4 regions of the Roseixanthobacter glucoisosaccharinicivorans genome follow, and region 3 is predicted to be linked to each of the others. Evidence: riboswitches for the same ligand, from Rfam matches in the RefSeq annotation. Region 3 holds a riboswitch; each other region holds the start of a gene.
What was found. Region 3 has a riboswitch for cobalamin ahead of V5F78_RS23145 (energy-coupling factor ABC transporter permease). Riboswitches for the same ligand answer to the same signal wherever they lie in the genome.
Positions count from the first base shown of each region.

Region 1: another riboswitch for cobalamin. It lies ahead of V5F78_RS16840 (CbtB domain-containing protein); the one in region 3 lies ahead of V5F78_RS23145 (energy-coupling factor ABC transporter permease).
Region 2: another riboswitch for cobalamin. It lies ahead of cobU (bifunctional adenosylcobinamide kinase/adenosylcobinamide-phosphate guanylyltransferase); the one in region 3 lies ahead of V5F78_RS23145 (energy-coupling factor ABC transporter permease).
Region 4: another riboswitch for cobalamin. It lies ahead of V5F78_RS19425 (TonB-dependent receptor plug domain-containing protein); the one in region 3 lies ahead of V5F78_RS23145 (energy-coupling factor ABC transporter permease).

Region 1 is NZ_CM195538.1:3,638,616-3,642,750, reverse strand. It holds gene modA (molybdate ABC transporter substrate-binding protein) at 1-645, opposite strand, end outside; gene V5F78_RS16850 (TOBE domain-containing protein) at 801-1,010, shown strand; gene V5F78_RS16845 (histidine phosphatase family protein) at 1,074-1,658, opposite strand; cobalamin riboswitch at 1,768-1,887, shown strand; gene V5F78_RS16840 (CbtB domain-containing protein) at 1,919-2,143, shown strand; gene V5F78_RS16835 (CbtA family protein) at 2,156-3,010, shown strand; gene V5F78_RS16830 (winged helix DNA-binding protein) at 3,381-3,947, opposite strand; gene V5F78_RS16825 (TRAP transporter substrate-binding protein) at 4,099-4,135, opposite strand, start outside.
Region 2 is NZ_CM195538.1:1,954,655-1,958,789, forward strand. It holds gene V5F78_RS08770 (cobyric acid synthase) at 1-514, opposite strand, end outside; gene cobO (cob(I)yrinic acid a,c-diamide adenosyltransferase) at 514-1,146, opposite strand; gene cobU (bifunctional adenosylcobinamide kinase/adenosylcobinamide-phosphate guanylyltransferase) at 1,143-1,685, opposite strand; cobalamin riboswitch at 1,804-1,994, opposite strand; gene rfaE1 (D-glycero-beta-D-manno-heptose-7-phosphate kinase) at 2,034-3,473, opposite strand; gene rfaD (ADP-glyceromanno-heptose 6-epimerase) at 3,525-4,135, opposite strand, start outside.
Region 3 is NZ_CM195538.1:5,009,711-5,013,845, forward strand. It holds gene V5F78_RS23130 (DUF2946 family protein) at 1-75, shown strand, start outside; gene V5F78_RS23135 (copper chaperone PCu(A)C) at 157-726, shown strand; gene V5F78_RS23140 (hemin uptake protein HemP) at 872-1,057, shown strand; cobalamin riboswitch at 1,240-1,466, shown strand; gene V5F78_RS23145 (energy-coupling factor ABC transporter permease) at 1,501-2,178, shown strand; gene V5F78_RS23150 (alpha/beta fold hydrolase) at 2,569-3,453, shown strand; gene V5F78_RS23155 (hydantoinase/carbamoylase family amidase) at 3,500-4,135, opposite strand, start outside.
Region 4 is NZ_CM195538.1:4,190,291-4,194,425, reverse strand. It holds gene V5F78_RS19430 (ABC transporter substrate-binding protein) at 1-400, opposite strand, end outside; gene V5F78_RS19425 (TonB-dependent receptor plug domain-containing protein) at 411-2,405, opposite strand; cobalamin riboswitch at 2,513-2,722, opposite strand; gene panE (2-dehydropantoate 2-reductase) at 2,790-3,710, opposite strand; gene V5F78_RS19415 (MATE family efflux transporter) at 3,759-4,135, opposite strand, start outside.

The DNA.
Region 1 (4,135 bases), 1.4 Mb from region 3:
GCCGACGATGGCGACGTTCGGGTCGGCGGCGGCGTCGGTCTGGTAGACGATGCCGTAGGGCGCTTCGCCCCGCGAGACCAGCAGCATGGCGGCCCGCACGCTCTCCGCGCCGGCGACCTTGGCCTCCACCGAGGGCCAGATGTCGAGATAGGTCAGCGCCGCCTTGCCGTATTTGCCGGCCGGCACGCTGTCCACCGACCCCATGGCGAGGCGCCCGCCCTTCAGCAGGCCGGCAAGGTCGAAGCCCTTCTTGATGTCGACCGGCTTGGCATTGTCCTTGGGGGCGATCAGCACCAGGCGGTTGCCGAGGAAATTGAACCGGCTTCCCTCCTGGAGCAGCTTGTGGCTGGCGGCATAGTCCATCCAGTCGAGATCGGCGGAGATGAAAATATCGGCGGGCGCCCCGGCCTCGATCTGCTTGGCGAGCCCGGAGGAGGCGGCATAGGAGATGCGCGTGGTCTTGCCGGTTTCCTTGTGCCAGTCGGCCGCCACCGCATCGAGGGCGTTCTTCAGGCTGGCGGCGGCGAAGATGGTGACCGGCTCGGACTGGGCATGGGCCGCGCCGGCCAGGGGCATGGTGCCAAGCCAGGCGCCGCTCAGGGCGAGGCATGCGATTTTCAGCCAGGTGCGGCGAGCCAGGTTCATTGTCCCTCTCCGGTACGGTGCTTGGTGCAGCGCGATATATTTTGAAATATAGCGCCGCGACGATTTTCGCTAGCGATATATTTTCTAAAATATGTCGATGTGCGGCGTGGCGGACGGGAGCCCACCGGGCTCCGCGCCAGCAGTGGAGGGTGATCATGAAGATCAGTGCGCGGAATGTGTTGAAGGGCAAGATCCTGGAAATCACCAAGGGCGCGACCACGTCCCACGTGCGCCTGGACCTTGGCGGCGGCGCCACGGTCACCGCCTCCATCACCAATGAGGCGGTGGACGAGCTGAAGCTCGAAGTCGGCCAGGACGCCGCCGCCATCATCAAGGCGTCGGACGTGATGATCGCCGTCCATTGAGGTCAGGCGGGAGCCGCCGGGCGTGGCTCCCGCCCCTCGTTCCACCCGCCCGTCCGGTCCGCCTCAGGCGTCGGGCGGAGGGTCCAGGGGCTGGCCCAGGGTGCGAAGGGTCCAGCGCCGGCCGTCGGTGCGCAGGTCGCTGCGGGTGAGCGGCGCCACGTCGATCTGCCAGAAGGCGCCAGGCGGCGCCTGGAGAAGGCCGACCGCGATCGCCCGGACGTTCGCCGCATGGGTGCAGGCGATGACATGGCCATGGCCCTCGCGCTGGCGGTCCAGCCAGGCCTCCATGCGGGCGATCAGCGCCGCGAGCGATTCGCCGCCGTGCGGCGCTGCCTGCGGCTCGCCGCGCCAGAGGGCGAGCGCGCCAGGATAAGCTGTGTCCACCTCGGTGAAGGTGCGGCCCGCCCACAGCCCGCAGTCCCAATCGCGAAGATCCTCGTCGTTCTCCGCCTCAAAGCCGAGCGCGCGTGCGGTCTCTCTCGCGCGCTCGGCTGGCGAAGTCCGCACGCCGTCGGGCCGCCGCAGCCGGCCGCGCCACGCCTGGGTCTGCGCCAGGGCGAGCGGCTCCAGCGGTTCGTCGCGCGGAAAGGCGCCGGCCCGCAGGGCGGCGGTGGCACCGTGGCAGATCAGCGTCAGGCGGTTGGCCATGGCGATGGGGCACCCTTGCGGCAGCGGGCGGAGGAGATCGGCCGGCGCGCCGGCGCGCGTCTGTTTTCGCCAGATTGTTCGTTTGACACAACCGGCTTCGCGCCAATAGTGTCGATGCTTCGCTGCGGGTGAGGAAGTCGGTGAAAATCCGACACGGTCGCGCCACTGTAAGCGCCACGCCATTCCGGCCGTGCCGCAAGTCAGACCCGGCCCGCAGGACGATGTTCGATTTCGGGACGCGCAATCCCAGGAGACTGACCATGGCCGACACCGTTCTTTCCGGTTCCTCCCTCGGCGTTGCGGCCGGCACGCAGACCATCTCGGTCAGCGAACTTCTGCCCTGGGCGGTGTTCGGCGGCCTGCTGATGCTGCTCGCGCTTTATTTCGTCGGCGCCGAACAGGGCGCGACTTCCCTCATCCCCGGCATGTATGTGCATGAATTCCTGCACGACGGCCGCCACCTGCTCGGCTTCCCCTGCCACTAAGGGGCATGCGACATGGTTGGGTCTCTCCTGCTTCGCGGGATGCTTGTTGGCGTCCTCGCGGGCTTGCTCTCGTTTGGATTCGCGCGCGTCTTCGGTGAACCCGCGGTCAACCGCGCCATCGCCTTTGAGGAAGCGCATGCGGAAGGGCCGGCGCCCGCCGCCGCGCCCGCATCCCCGGCGGCGACGCCGCATGTCCATGCCGACGGCAGCACGCACATGCATGCCGCCGCCCCGGTACCCGCCGCGGCCGAAGGCCATTCCCATGGCGGCGAGGAGGAATTGGTCAGCCGGTCCACCCAGGCCGGGCTCGGCCTGCTGACCGGCACATTGGTCTATGGCGCCGCCATGGGCGGCATTTTCGCGCTGGTCTTCGCCTTTGCGCTCGGGCGGGTGGGCCCGTTGTCCCCGCGCGCGACGGCGGGGCTGCTGGCGCTGGGCGGGTTCTTGGCCATCGCCCTGGTGCCGGGGCTGAAATATCCCGCCAATCCGCCCGCCGTAGGCGACGGCGCGACCATCGGCTTCCGCACCCAGATGTTCTTCCTGATGCTCGTGGCCTCGCTGGCCGCGCTCACGGGCGCGGTGCTGCTGGCCCGGCGGCTCGCCGCCCGCCACGGTGTGTGGAACGGGGTCGTCGCGGCGGCGCTTGCCTATGTGGCGGTGATTGCCCTGGTGCAGACGATGCTGCCGACCATCAACGAGGTGCCGGCCGAATTCTCGGCCTCGCTCCTGTGGGAGTTCCGCATCGCCACGCTCGGCATCCAGGCGGTGCTGTGGGCAACCCTCGGGCTGGCCTTCGGCCCGCTCGCCGAGCGCAGCCTGCGCGCCCATCGCGGCGCGCGCCTCGCTCCCGCCGGTGCCCTGCGCTGACGGGCTTTCGCTGAGGCGGATCGGTGAGCCGCGGGGGGGCGCTTTGACGGACCCCTCGGGTGCGGCGCCGGTGGGGTCCTCGTGGTCGCCGTCGGCCCACGCCGATCACTTGGAAGCGGGCGGATGCGGCGTGCCGAAATTCAATGCGAAATATTCGCCCGAAAAGCCGGTGTGATCGGCTGGAAAAGTGCGGTCAAGCGCCAGTAAACCGATGTTCGTCTGCGCTAAGCCATTGTTTCACGTGAAACATTTTCTGTCACCCGGAGCGATGCCGAGGACCGGTGCATCAGGAGAGCCCGCGCTTTTCCCGCGCGCGGGCGGGCTTGCCAGTGGCGGCGGCTTTGTCCTGCCGGCCTGAAGCGGAGGTGTGCTAAAGGCTCGCGGCCGCCCGGGCCGCCTGGTCGTAATGGCCGGAAAGCGTGCGCAGCAAGGCCGCGATCTCCGACAGCTTTTCGGGGGGAATGCCTGTCGCGGCAACGGTTTGCGTCAGCAGCGCCTCGCGCACCTCGCGGTAGCGCTGGCAGGCGAGGCGGCCTTTCTCGGTGGCGTTCAAGGTCTTCTCCTTGCCGCGCCGGCCGCTGGACACCAGCCCCAGGGCCTGGAGCTTCTTCGCGGCATAGGTGACGAGGTGGGTATCCTCCACATCCAGCACCAGGCACAGATCGGCGATGGTCTTCGCCCGGTCCCGATGGGCCACGTGGTGCAGCACCAGCACATCCAGCGACGACAGATCCGGCAAGCCCGCCGCCGCCATGCAGCGGACCATCCAGCGCTGGTAGCCGTGGGTGATCATGTTGAGGCCGAATTCCAGCTCCGACAAGGCCGGCAGGGCGCCGTCGGCAAGATGGGCCGAGGAGACGATGGAGCCGAGCGGACCGGACGAGATGGGGCGATCGGTTTCACCGGCCGGTGCGGGAGAGGCGGGGCGTCGGGTCATACGGCTTGGCGTCCGGCTGTTCTTGCGGGCGGAAATGCTCCGGCCCGAGAAGCCGGGGCCGGAAGCGGGGAGCGTCGGCAAGGCCTGCCGCTCCGGCGGCGTGGCCGGCCCTGCGCGGGCCGGCCGATCGCGTCATGTTACGCCACCGCCCTCACTTCTTGAAGGCGGCGAGGGCGGCTTCCCCGTCC
Region 2 (4,135 bases), 2.0 Mb from region 3:
CGCCGCCCCGGTCGATATCGCCGATCAGCACCACCGGCACGTCGGCGGCGCGGGCGAAGCCCATGTTGGCGATGTCGTTGCGCCGCAGATTGACTTCCGAGGCGCTGCCCGCCCCTTCCACCAGCACGAGGTCGGCCTCGCCCTTCAGCCGCGCGAAACTCTCCAGCACGGCGGGCATGAGGCTCTGCTTCAGGCCCTGGTAGGCGCTGGCCTTGGCGGTGGTGAGCACCCGGCCCTGCACCACCACCTGCGCACCCACCTCGCTCTGCGGCTTCAGCAGCACCGGGTTCATATGCACGCTCAAGGGCACCCGCGCGGCCCGAGCCTGAAGCGCCTGCGCGCGGCCGATCTCGCCGCCGTCGGCGGTGACGGCGGCATTGTTCGACATGTTCTGCGGCTTGAAGGGCCGCACCCGCAGGCCTCGATTGGCAAAGGCGCGGGCAAGACCGGCCACCAGCAGGCTCTTGCCCACGTCGGAGCCGGTGCCCTGGAACATCAGCGCGCGGGCGGCCATCAGAATTCGATACCGGCCTGCGCCTTCACGCCGGCGGAGAAATGATGCTTCACCAATCCCATCTCGGTCACGAGGTCCGCCGCCTCCAGAAGCTCCGACTTCGCGTTTCGGCCGGTGACGACCACATGCAGGTCGCCCCGGCGCGCCTTCAGCGTCGCGACCACGTCGGCGAGGTCGAGATAGCCGTAGCGCAGGGCGATGTTCAGCTCGTCCAGCACGATCAGGGAGAGGGTCTCGTCGGCCAGCAGCTCGCGGGCCTTGTCGAAGGCGCGGGCGGCGGCGGCGGTGTCGCGGGCGAGATCCTGCGTCTCCCAGGTGAAGCCCTCGCCCATGGTGTGCCAGCGCACGCGATCGCCGAACGCGGCGAAGGCGTCCTTCTCGCCGGTGTGCCAGGCGCCCTTGATGAATTGCACCACCCCCACCTTGCGGCCATAGCCGAGCATGCGCAGCGCCAGCCCGAAGGCGGCCGTGCTCTTGCCCTTGCCGGGGCCGGTGTGGACGATCAGCAGCCCCTTCTCCAGGGTCTTCTCCGCCACCTCGGCATCCTGCACCGCCTTGCGCTTGGCCATCTTCTCGCGATGGCGAGCGGCCTGGGCGTCGTCGCCGGCGGCATTTTCGGTTTCATCGCTCATCGGGGCGTGTCCTTCACAATCATGGGCAAGCCGGCCACCATGAAGATCACTTCATGGGCCATGGCCGCCATGCGCTGGTTGAGCCGGCCGGCGGCGTCTCGAAACCGGCGGGCGAGGGCGTTGTCCGGCACGATGCCGAGCCCCACCTCATTCGCCACCAGCACGCTGAGTCCCGTGCGGGCGGTGATGGCGTCCACAAGGCGATCCTCTTCCGCCGCGAGATCGTGCTCCGCCAGCATGTGGTTGGTGAGCCACAAGGTGAGGCAATCCAGCAGCAGCGGCATGTCGGACGGCAGGGCCCGGACGAGATCGGCAGCATCGAACGGCGCGTCGTGGGAGACCCAGCGCGCATCGCGCCGCGCCTGGTGCAGGCGGATGCGCTCGGTCATCTCGGCGTCGAAGGCCTGGGCCGTCGCCACATAGGCAAAGGGCGGGACGGCAGCTTCCACCCGCTGCTCGGCATGGCGGCTCTTGCCGGAGCGCGCGCCGCCGAGCACCAGCACGATCCGGCCGCCCGCCTCGGCCGCGATGGCGCTCAAGCCGGCACCTGGAAGTGCGGGCGGCAGGAGCTGTGGCCGGAGGCGGCCGCTAGGCGCGGACCCAACATGAGACTCTCCCTGGCCCTCCCGCCGAGAGCCGGCCTGTGGCGCCCGCGAAACGGGCTCTGCGTCCTCGGCAGGTCTCCTGGCTTGCGGATCGACGCGCCCCCACCCTTCCCGAGGCTGGCCTCAGTGGTTCGTGGGTTTGCTCTCCGCCGACAGTTGCGGGGGCAGCCGCGGCATAGGGAAAAAGCCTCCCGCACCGCGTTCCCTTTTGATCCCGAAGGAACCGACGACGCGCCGACTATAAGGCCGCCGCCCCGCGCCGCAACCGCCCGCCCCGCGATCTCAGCTTCTGGCTTTCGCAACCAGCGTCGAGGTGGACTGGCCCGGCGTCAGTTCGGCGAGCACAAGCTTTCCGCCATTGGCGATGACGATATCGGCGCCAACCACATCCTCGGGCTTATAATCCGCCCCCTTCACCAGCACGTCCGGCAGCAGGGCCGTAATGATTTCCAGCGGCGTGTCCTCCTCGAACAGCACCACCAGATCCACGCAGCGCATGGCGCCGATCACCCGCGCGCGGGCGGTCTCGTCCTGGAGCGGGCGCGTCGGGCCCTTCAGACGGCGCACCGAGGCGTCGGTGTTGAGCCCCACGACGAGGCGGTCGCCCTGGGCTGCCGCCGCTTCCAGCATGCCCACATGGCCGGGATGCAGCAGATCGAAACAGCCGTTGGTGAAGACGATGCGCGCACCGCTCGCCCGCCAGCGGTCCATGATATCGCGCGCCTTGTCGCGCGAGACGAGCGCGCCCGCCGGCTCCAGCTGCGGTACCGAGCGCTGCAGCGCGGCGGTGAGTTCGGCGCGCGTTACCACCGCCGTGCCGAGCTTGGCGACCGCAATCGCGGCAGCGGCATTAGCGACCGGAACGCTCGCTTCCAGGCTGAGCCCGCAGGCGAGCGACAAAGCGAGCGCGGCCAGCGCCGTATCGCCGGCGCCGGACACATCGAACACCTCGCGCGCCTCGGCCGGCACATGGAGCACGGTGCCGTTGCGGCGCCAGAGCGTCATGCCCTTTTCCGCCCGCGTCACCAGCACATCGCCGCCGAACTGGGCGCTCGCCGCCTGCGCCGCGCGCTCGGCGTCGGCGTCGGTCTCGTCCGGCAGGCCGGTGGCCTCGCTCAGCTCGCGCCGGTTGGGCGTCACCAAAGTCGCGCCGCGATAGACCTCGAAGGTGCGGCGCTTGGGATCGACGATCACCGGCACCCCGAGCGTCCGGGCCTCGGCCAGCACGGCGGCGACGACACGGTCGCCGAGCACGCCCTTGGCATAATCGGAAAGCACCACCACCGAGCAGCCCGCCATGGCGCGGCTGGCGGCCGCGATCAACGCGTCCTCGATAGCGGGGGATGGCGGGGCGGACATCTCGGCATCGATGCGGACGATCTGCTGGCGCCCGCTCATCACCCGCGTCTTGGTGACGGTGGGGCGGGTGGCGTCCACCACCAGGCCGGAGAGATCAATCAGCGCATAAGGAGCGAGCGCGGCGCGCAACTGGTCGGCCTCCCCATCGGCCCCGACGAGGCCCACGAGGCGGATCGGCGCGCCCATTGCGGCGGCATTGGCGGCCACGTTCGCCGCCCCGCCCGGCACGATGCGTTCCGCGCCATGCAGCAGCACCGGCACCGGCGCCTCGGGCGAGATGCGCGAAACCGAGCCGAGGATGTAGCGATCCACCATGACATCGCCGATGACGGCGACGGGACCGGGCTTGGTATCAGGAAGCATGGTGCCGGTATCCTGGGGCAAGATCAGCCCTTGCGAAGTGTGGCGTCCCGCTCATGACGCGGAATTGCGGCCGCGCAGATGCTCGGTGACATAGATCCGCACGCCGTCCTCCAGCGAGGTGAACGGGCGGGTAAAGCCTGCGGCGCGCAGTTTCGAGACGTCCGCCTGGGTGAAATATTGATACGCGTTGCGAATGGAAACCGGCATATCGACATAGGTGATGCGCGGATCCTTGCCGGCCGCCGCGAACACGGCTTTTGCGAGATCCGCGAAGCTGCGCGCCTGCCCGGTGCCGACATTGAAGATGCCGCTCGCCGCCGGCGTCTCCACCAGCCAGCGCACCACCGCGACGCAATCGCCCACATAGACGAAATCCCGCAGCTGCCCGCCGTCCTCATATCCCGGATCGTGCGACTTAAAGAGCGTCACCGCCTCGCCGGCGGCGGCGGTCGGATAGATCTTGTGGACCACCGAGCGCATGTCGTCCTTATGGGCTTCGCCCGGACCATAGACATTGAAGAAGCGCAGGCCCGCCCATTGCGGCGGCACCGGCCGCCCGGCGGCGACATCGGCCGCGAAGCGGCGGTCCGCCATCAGCTTGCTCCAGCCATAGGCATTCAGCGGCGAGAGGCGATCGAGCGCGGCGGCGCCCTCCTCGTCCC
Region 3 (4,135 bases):
GGCGCGGATTTTTCCGCCGCGCCGGGCCAGCGCCGTTCCCCGAGCCGCGCCAGGGCTCCACCCGCGATCGCCTGACGCCTGCGTTTGCGCAGGGAAAGTCCGCCGATCGTGACATCCGGTCCTCCCCTGGAGGAGGCCGTATCGTGGAGCCAAGCCATGTTGAATTCTTTCCGTTTTCCCGGCGCGTTCGCGCGCCTCTGCCGCCGCATGTATCTTGAAGAGGCGCTCGCCGCGCTGGCCTTCGCCATGTTCCTGCTGACCCTCTCCGCGCAGGCGCTGATGGCGCACGAGTTCAAGGTCGGCTCCATCGAGATTGACCATCCCTGGACCCGCGCCACGCCCGAGGGCGCCAGCGTCGGTGCCGGCTATCTGGTCCTGAAGAACGAGGGTTCGACGCCGGACCGCCTCGTCTCCGCCACCGCCGAGGGCGCGCAGAAGGTGGAAATCCACGAGATGTCCATGAAGGACGGGGTGATGACCATGCGGCCGGTGGCGGGCGGCGTCGCCGTTCCCGCGCAGGGCTCCGTGGCGCTGAAGCCGGGCTCCTATCACCTCATGCTCATGGGGCTGAAGCAGCCCCTGAAGCAGGGCGCCATGGTCAATGGCACGCTGACGTTTGAGAAGGCGGGCACGGTGTCGGTTCAGTTCAAGGTGGAGTCCATCGCCGCCCAGGGGAGCAGCGATGGGGGCGAACACGACCATATGACGATGCCATCCGGCAAGTGAGTCGCGCGCAAGTAAGCCGCGCGCAAATGAGCCGTCCGGCCGTTCGCGCCGGCCGCCGGCGATCCGCTCGCCTGACCCGCGCCGGGGGCGGCGCGGCGCGTTTCGCCCGTCCTTCGCCCGAACTCCGGCAGAGGAGCCGCCTTCCATGGGCATCATCAAGCTGAGACCCGTGCCGTCTCCCGAAACGGCGGTGCGCACCATCGCGATGGCGGACGGATGCCTGGACAGCACCGATCTCTTTCGCGCGGCGCGCACGGTGCGGATCGTTCATGGCGACCAGGTCTATACCCTGACGCTGACCTCCAAGAACAAGCTGATCCTCACCAAGTAATCGTTTGCGCAAGGGGGGAGGTCTGAGGCGGGAGGCTTGTGGCGGGGCGCGCGTGCTTATTCCGGGCGCGGCATGGGCCGCGCATGCCGGCCGGGTCTCCGCGCGCCTGTCTCCACGCGACAAAGAATCCGCATATCGGTGCGCGCGGACGCGCGGACGTCTTGACAGAAAGCGGAGGTTGGCCGCTCCTGAACGCGCATGGTTCTTCCGGCATGACGCACATGCCGGAAGTGAAATGGGAACGGGGGAGGGGCCGATGACGCCCTGAGCCCCGACCGCCCCCGCGACTGTGAGCGGCGAGCGGCCTTCCACGATGTCACTGAAGCAATCCCCCAAGGTGCGCTTCGGGAAGACGGAAGGCATGCGGCGACCCGCGAGTCAGGAGACCGGCCATGCGCCCGGAACTAACGCAGGCCGTCGGGTGAGACGGCGGAGGAGCAGTCATGCATATCGAACCTGGTCTCGTGGATAGCGGGAAAATCTGGCTCAGCTACGTCACTGCCGCGGGCGCCGGCGGCTATGCCGTGAAGCTGGCCTATGAGGCCGTCCGCGAGCGCGGCATCCTCTCCCTGGTGTCGCGCAGCGCGGCGGCGAGCGCCCTGGTGTTTTCTTTCTTCGAGGTGCTCCCGCATTATCCCGTCGGGGTGTCGGAAGTTCACCTGATCCTCGGCTCGACCCTGTTCCTGATCTTCGGCATGGCGCCGGCGGCCATCGGCCTGTCCCTCGGCCTGCTGGTTCAGGGCCTGTTCTTTGCGCCGTTCGACCTGCCGCAATTCGGCATGAACGTGACGACCCTCCTGGTGCCGCTGTTCGCCTTGCAAGCCGTGGCCCAGAAAATCATCGCCCCCAATACGCCTTATGTGGACTTGCGCTACGGCCAGGCCCTCGCGCTCTCCACCACCTATCAGGCGGGCATCGTCGCCTGGGTGGCCTTCTGGGCGCTGTATGGCCAGGGCTTCACGGCGGACAATGTGGCGGCGATTTCCACCTTCGGCGGCGCCTATATGCTGGTCATCATCATCGAGCCTTTGGCCGACCTCGCCGTGCTCGGCGCCGCCAAGGCGCTGAGCCGCCTGCGCGGCTCCATGCTGCTGGAGCGCCGCCTCTACGAGGCCGTCTGAGACGCGTGACGCGCAGGTCCGTGGGCAACAACCGCCCACGGACAACCGCCCGATGACAACCGCCCGCTGACAAGGGCTCTGCGACAAGCGGCCGGGATCCTCTATCGCGGACGTTTGTTGCGCCGATCCTCCCGATCGGCGCCGGGTCGTTGAGAGGCTGCGGCAAAGGCGGCCGCCTCCCACGAGCGGGGGCGCGGGGGCCGCGCCGGGAGCATCCTTCCTTGCGTCGATAATTGTAAACAGTATACAGATTGAAGCCGTTCGGCTGCCCGGCCGGCCCGCGTTGGGCACGCCAACCGCCAGGACGACAAGCGGACGCACGCCCCCACGCATCGCAGCGCCGGGGCGCGTGCCGCAGAGGATGTGCGCAAATCCAATCGGGGAATGACCATGGCCTACGCGACGACGGACGACGGAGTGCGCCTGCATTATGAGGAAACCGGCACCGGCCGGCTGGTGATCTTCGTCCATGAGTTCGCCGGCGATCTCCGCAGCTGGGAACCGCAGATGCGCCATTTCGGCCAGCGTTATCGCTGCGTCGCCTTCGCTGCGCGCGGCTTTCCGCCCTCCGACGTGCCGGAAAATCCCAGCTCCTATTCCCAGGCCCGCGCCGCCGACGACATCGCTGCGGTGCTCGCGGCGACGGGGGAAACCAAGGCCCATGTGGTGGGCCTCTCCATGGGCGGCTTCGCCACCCTGCATTTCGGCTTCCGCCATCCGCAGCTGGCGCTGTCGCTCTGCGTCGGCGGGTGCGGCTATGGAGCGGAGGTGGAGCAGCGCGCCCGTTTCCAGGCCGAGGCCGACACCATCGCCGGCTTCATCACCTCCGCCGGCATGCCCGCCTTCGCCGAGAAATATGCCTACGGCCCGACCCGCGTGCAGTTCGAGAACAAGGACCCGCGCGGCTTTGCCGAATTCAAGCAGATGCTGGCCGAGCATTCGGCCCTGGGCTCCGCCAACACGCAGCTCGGCGTGCAGCGCGAGCGTCCCTCGCTCTACACCCTGGTGGAGGAGATGAAGCGGCTGACCGTGCCCACCCTGGTGATCACCGGCGACGAGGATTGGCCCTGCCTTGCCCCCGGCCTGCTGATGAAGCAGCACATTCCCTCGGCCGCCTTGGCGGTGATGCCCAATTGCGGGCACACCATCAATCTGGAGGATCCCGACGAATACAATCGTCTCGTCGGCGACTTCCTCACCAAGGTGGATTGCGGCCGCTGGCCGACCCGCGACCCGCGGGCCATGAGCGCGTCCATCACCGGTATGAAGGACTGAGCGCGCGCGGAGAGCCCGATTTCGGGCTCTCCTTCCCCACGGGCGGTCAGGCGCGGGCGTTCTCGGCGAGCCACCAGGCGAGAAGGCTGGCGGCGCGCATGAAATCCGCCATCTCCATGGCTTCGTGCGGATTGTGGCTGCCGTTCTGGTTGCGCACGAACATCATGGCGGTGGGAACGCCGGCGGCGGCGAAGGCGGCGGCATCGTGCGACGCCGGGCTGCCGAGGCTCATCGCCGGGATGCCCAGCGCCTGCGCGCCCTCCACCAGCCGGGCTCGGATCGCGGCGTCCATCTTACCTACCACGGCGCTCGCCCGCGGCCCCATGTGGAAGGTCACGCCGCGCCGGCGTTCGATGTCGGCGATGATGTCGCCCATGCCCTGTTCCAGCTCCGCCAGCTGTGCGTCGTCATAGGCGCGCACGTCGAGGCTGAAATGGAAGGCGCCGGGCACCGTGGTCAGGCCGTGCTTGGCCGGGTCGGTGTGGAAGCGCCCGAGCGTCACGGCCATCGGCCGCCCCTCCGCCTCGTGTGCCGCCCAGAGCCGATCCATCCCCGCCGCGAATTCCGCCGCCGCCATCACGGCATCGCGGCGAAACCGGCGCGGCAGCCCCACATGGGCGTATTCGCCCGCGATCCAGGCATTGGGATAGCGGAAGTTGCCGGGAATGGCGGTGCATATGGC
Region 4 (4,135 bases), 820 kb from region 3:
GTTCGCCGATCTGGTCGGCGACCGTGCGGATCTGCGCATAGGCCTCCTCCAGGCTCGACGGCACGCCCAGTTCCAGGATCGGAATGCCGAGATGTTTCAGCATGGCGGTGGTGGTGCGGGTGGTGAAGGCACCGACGATGACGAGATCGGGCGCGAGCGGCACGATCTCTTCGGCGATGCCCCGGTTCACCGGCACACGTTTTGCGAGATCGGCGACATTGGAGCTGCGCGGGTCGCGGGCCAGATAGGTCACCGAGGCGACCTTGTCCGGATCCGCGAGGCGCAGCACCAGTTCGTCGGCGCACAGATTGAGCGAGGCGATGCGTATCGGCCTCTGCGCCTCCGCGGAGGCGGGCGCGCAGAGCAGCAGACAAGCGAGCAGGCCCGCGACGCGTTTCATTCCGTCCGCCTTAATAGGTGAATTTGAGGCCGCCATAGGCCCCGAAGCCGGGTGCAAGGTAGCCGTTCGGGTTCTGGTAGGTCTGGTCGAACAGATTGTCGATGCGTGCGAACACGGTCGCCTGGGGCGTGAGGGCATAATTTGCCGCCAGGTTCACCACGGTGTAGCCCGGCTGGTCGATATAATCGCTGGTGAGGCGCACGATATCCCACCAGGCGGACGCGTAGATCAGCGTGGCGGAGAGATTGAGCTGGTCCGTGGGGTTCCAGTCGGCTCTGACGCTCACCTTGTTGTTCGGCCGCCGCAGCGGCGCGCAGGAAGTGTCGGTCAGCGGCGCGCAGGCCGCCCCGAAGGAGGTGTCCGGCGGCATGTAGCCCACCGCTTCGGTATAGGTGTAGTCCATCCTCAGCTTCAGCCGGTCGGTCACAGCGAAGGCCACGAAGGTTTCCGCGCCCTGTGTCGTCGCGCTGGAGATGTTGATGTTCTGGTAGGTCACCGGGTCGTAGCTGATGAGATTGGTGATGTCGTTGTGGAAATAGGTGGCGCCGAACGTCACCCGGCCGCCGAACGCCTCTTGCTCGAAGCCGATATCATAGCCCGTGCTTTCCTCCGGCTTCAGCTCCGCATTGCCGTAATAGGGGGCATAGAGCTGGTACAGCGAGGGCGCTTTGAAGCCGGTGCCGTAGCTGCCTTTCAGCGTGGTTCCCGTCTCGGGGATGAGGAAGCCCGGCGCGAGGCGGAAGGTGGAATGATCGCCGAACGTGTCGTCGCTGTCGAAGCGGATATTCGCGGCGCCGAAGAAGCGATCCCCCAGCTTGCCCTGGAGTTCCGCATAGGCGCCGGTGTCGCCGGTGCTGGCGGAAAGATCGGTATATTGGGTGGAGGAGGTCATCGCCTCGTTGCGCCGCTCCACGCCAACCAGCAGGTTCTGCCCCGGCGCAAAGGCGAGGTTCGAGCGCAGATAATAGGTCTGCCGGTCGCCCTCATACTGGCCGTTCACGTCGCTGTTGGGCCCGGTGGTGGGGTTGGACGAGGTCGTGGCGCTCACTCCGAACGTGGTGTTGAGCGCGCCGTCCAGCGCCGTCCACACGCCTTCGCCCTTGGTGAAGAACATGCTGGCGAGGCTGGTGGAGCGCTCAGCCGCCGGCAGCCCTTCATACAGCGGGGGCGGGTAGACATCCGGCGTGTAGGCAAGCCGGCTGTCGATATAGCGGGCGACGAAATTGACCGCGAACGCATCGCTCATCTGGAAATCGAGCCGGGTCGAATAGGTCCAGTTGTCATAGGCGTTGGGATTGATCGGATAGCCCGGCGGGACAATGGAGGGCGGCGTCACTGGGATCTCGGTCGAAGAGAAATGGGTGACGTTGAAGGAATAGCCCACTTTGTCCGTTGAGCCGCTCAGCGCGGCCGCCTGGTTGAAGGTGCCGAGCGCGCCGCCTTCCACGTAGCCGAACACCTTGGCCGGCCCCTCGCCCTTCTTGGTGGTGATCGAGATCACGCCGCCGATCGCATCCGAGCCGTAGAGGCCGCTCTGGGGACCGCGCAGCACCTCGATGCGGGCAAGGTCGGTGGCGAGCAATTGGCCGAAGTCGAAGGCGCCGGTGGGACTGGACGGATTGCCGGCGTCGATGCCGTCCACCAGCACCTTCACATGGTTGGAATTGGTCCCGCGGATGAACACCGAGGTCTGCCCGCCCGGCCCGCCGGTCTGCACCACATTGAGCCCCGGAAGCGACTGAAGCACTTGGGGAACCGTGCGCAATTGCTGGCGGTCGATCTCCTCGGCGGTGACGACGCTGACGGAGGAGGCGACCTGGTCCACTGGCGTCGGCATGCCGGTGGCGCTCACCACCACCTCGGGCAGGTCGATGGATTGCGACGCGCCATCGGCGGGGGGCGCCGACTGGGCATTGGCGACGCCGGAGGCGAAGGAGAGAATCAGCGCGACGAGCATGGGACGGCGCGCGGCGCGGCGAACGGGGAAAATCAAGGCGGACGGCATTTGGGCCTCAGCGGGACGAGTGGTCCGTCACCGCGAACGAGGCCTCCCCACGGCCCGGGAGCCGCCTGGATCAACCACCATCAGGACACCCCGCCCAATGTGCACGCGCGTGACCACGGCTGACGGCAGGTCTCCTGGCTCGCGGGTCAGCGTCCATTTCGCCGCCTTCCCAGGCCCGAAGGCCCAGTGGCTGATGACGAAGGACTCGCCGCTTACAGTTGCGGGGGCAGCCGCGGCTTCGCCAACCCCTGTTTCCAGGCGCCGACTCACCGCGTTCCCTTTTGATCCCCTGGGGGAACCGTCGCCTTGACGCTAGCCGCAGGGCGCGCGCACCGTCAAGCGGCACGATCTCAGTGCGGGCCGCTCGATCGCTGGACCGGCCGCTCAGCCTTGCGCGCGTCGGTTCTCATACAGCTTCAGCGCGACGCCCACGGCTTCCAGCAACGGCGTCGGTATCCCGAGGGCTCGGGCGCGCGCGGCGAGATCGCCGATGATCTGGTCGGCTTCCACCGCATTGCCCTGGCTCAGATCGCGATACAGCGACGAGGTCATGGGCGAGCCGTCGCTCGTGAGTTGCGCCTGGGTCCAGGAGAGCAAAGCCGGTCGCGGGCCGTATCCAGAAGCCTCAGCGATGGCGGCGCATTCGGCGACGATGGCGAGGGCTACGGCCTTGCCGCCCGCCGCGGCCACGTCCCCGATGCTGCCGCGCAGCAGGCAGGTGGTGGCGCCAAGGCTCGCGAGGAACACCCACTTCTCCCACATGTCGAGCAGGATGTGATCCGAGAGCTGCGCGTCGAAGCCCGCGCCCTGCATCACGGCGTCAAGGGCTTCGATGCGCGCCGAGCGCGTGCCGCCGGTTTCGCCATAGGTCAGTTCCTGCAGCGGGCTCATCTGCACGATGCGTCCCTCATCGTCGATGCGGCCCATGATCTTGCAGACCCCGCCGAGGAGCCGATCGGCGCCGAAGCGGTCGGCCAGCAGATCCATGTGCTTCATGCCGTTGAGCACGGGCAGGATCATGGTTTTGGGGCCGATGGCGGGCGCCACGTCGACGAGCGCGGCTTCCAGGGCGAACGCCTTCACCGAGACCAGGACGAGGTCGTACGGCCCGGTGATCTGGTCGGCGGTCACGATGCCCGGGTGAAGCGTCACGTCGCCGAGGGGGCTGACGATCTCAAGCCCGCGTGCCCGCAGGCGGGCTGCGCGGTTGGGACGGACGAGGAATGTCACGTCGCGGCCCGCCTGAGCCAGGCGACCGCCGAAATAGCCGCCGGTGGAACCGGCACCGACCACGAGAATACGCATCGCTTGCTCCGATAAACCGATCCGAGTCGGTGGGGTGATCGAAATGTTCTAGCGAAACCAGGATCCCGAGGCGACCGACACGCCCACGACGGCCCCATAAGCGAACAGGCCACAGGCATAGACCGCGAACAGCCAGTACAGCGAACCGGTGGCCGAGAGCACCAGCGCGCCACCGCCCGTCGCGATGATCATCCGCAGCAGGCTGGCCAGAAGCGGCCAGCCGAGGCGCCCCGCGCCTTGCGAGGCGAAATACAGCGTCATGCCGAGCCCGAAGAAGCCGAAGAAGGGTCCGACGATGCGCAGATACACCGTTCCGACCTCCAGCATTTCCGGCGTCGCGTCGAACAGGCCGAGCCATGCGGCCGGCCAGAGCGCGGCAGCAAGGCCCACCGTTTCCGTCAGCGCAAAGGCAAAGGCGCCGCCGA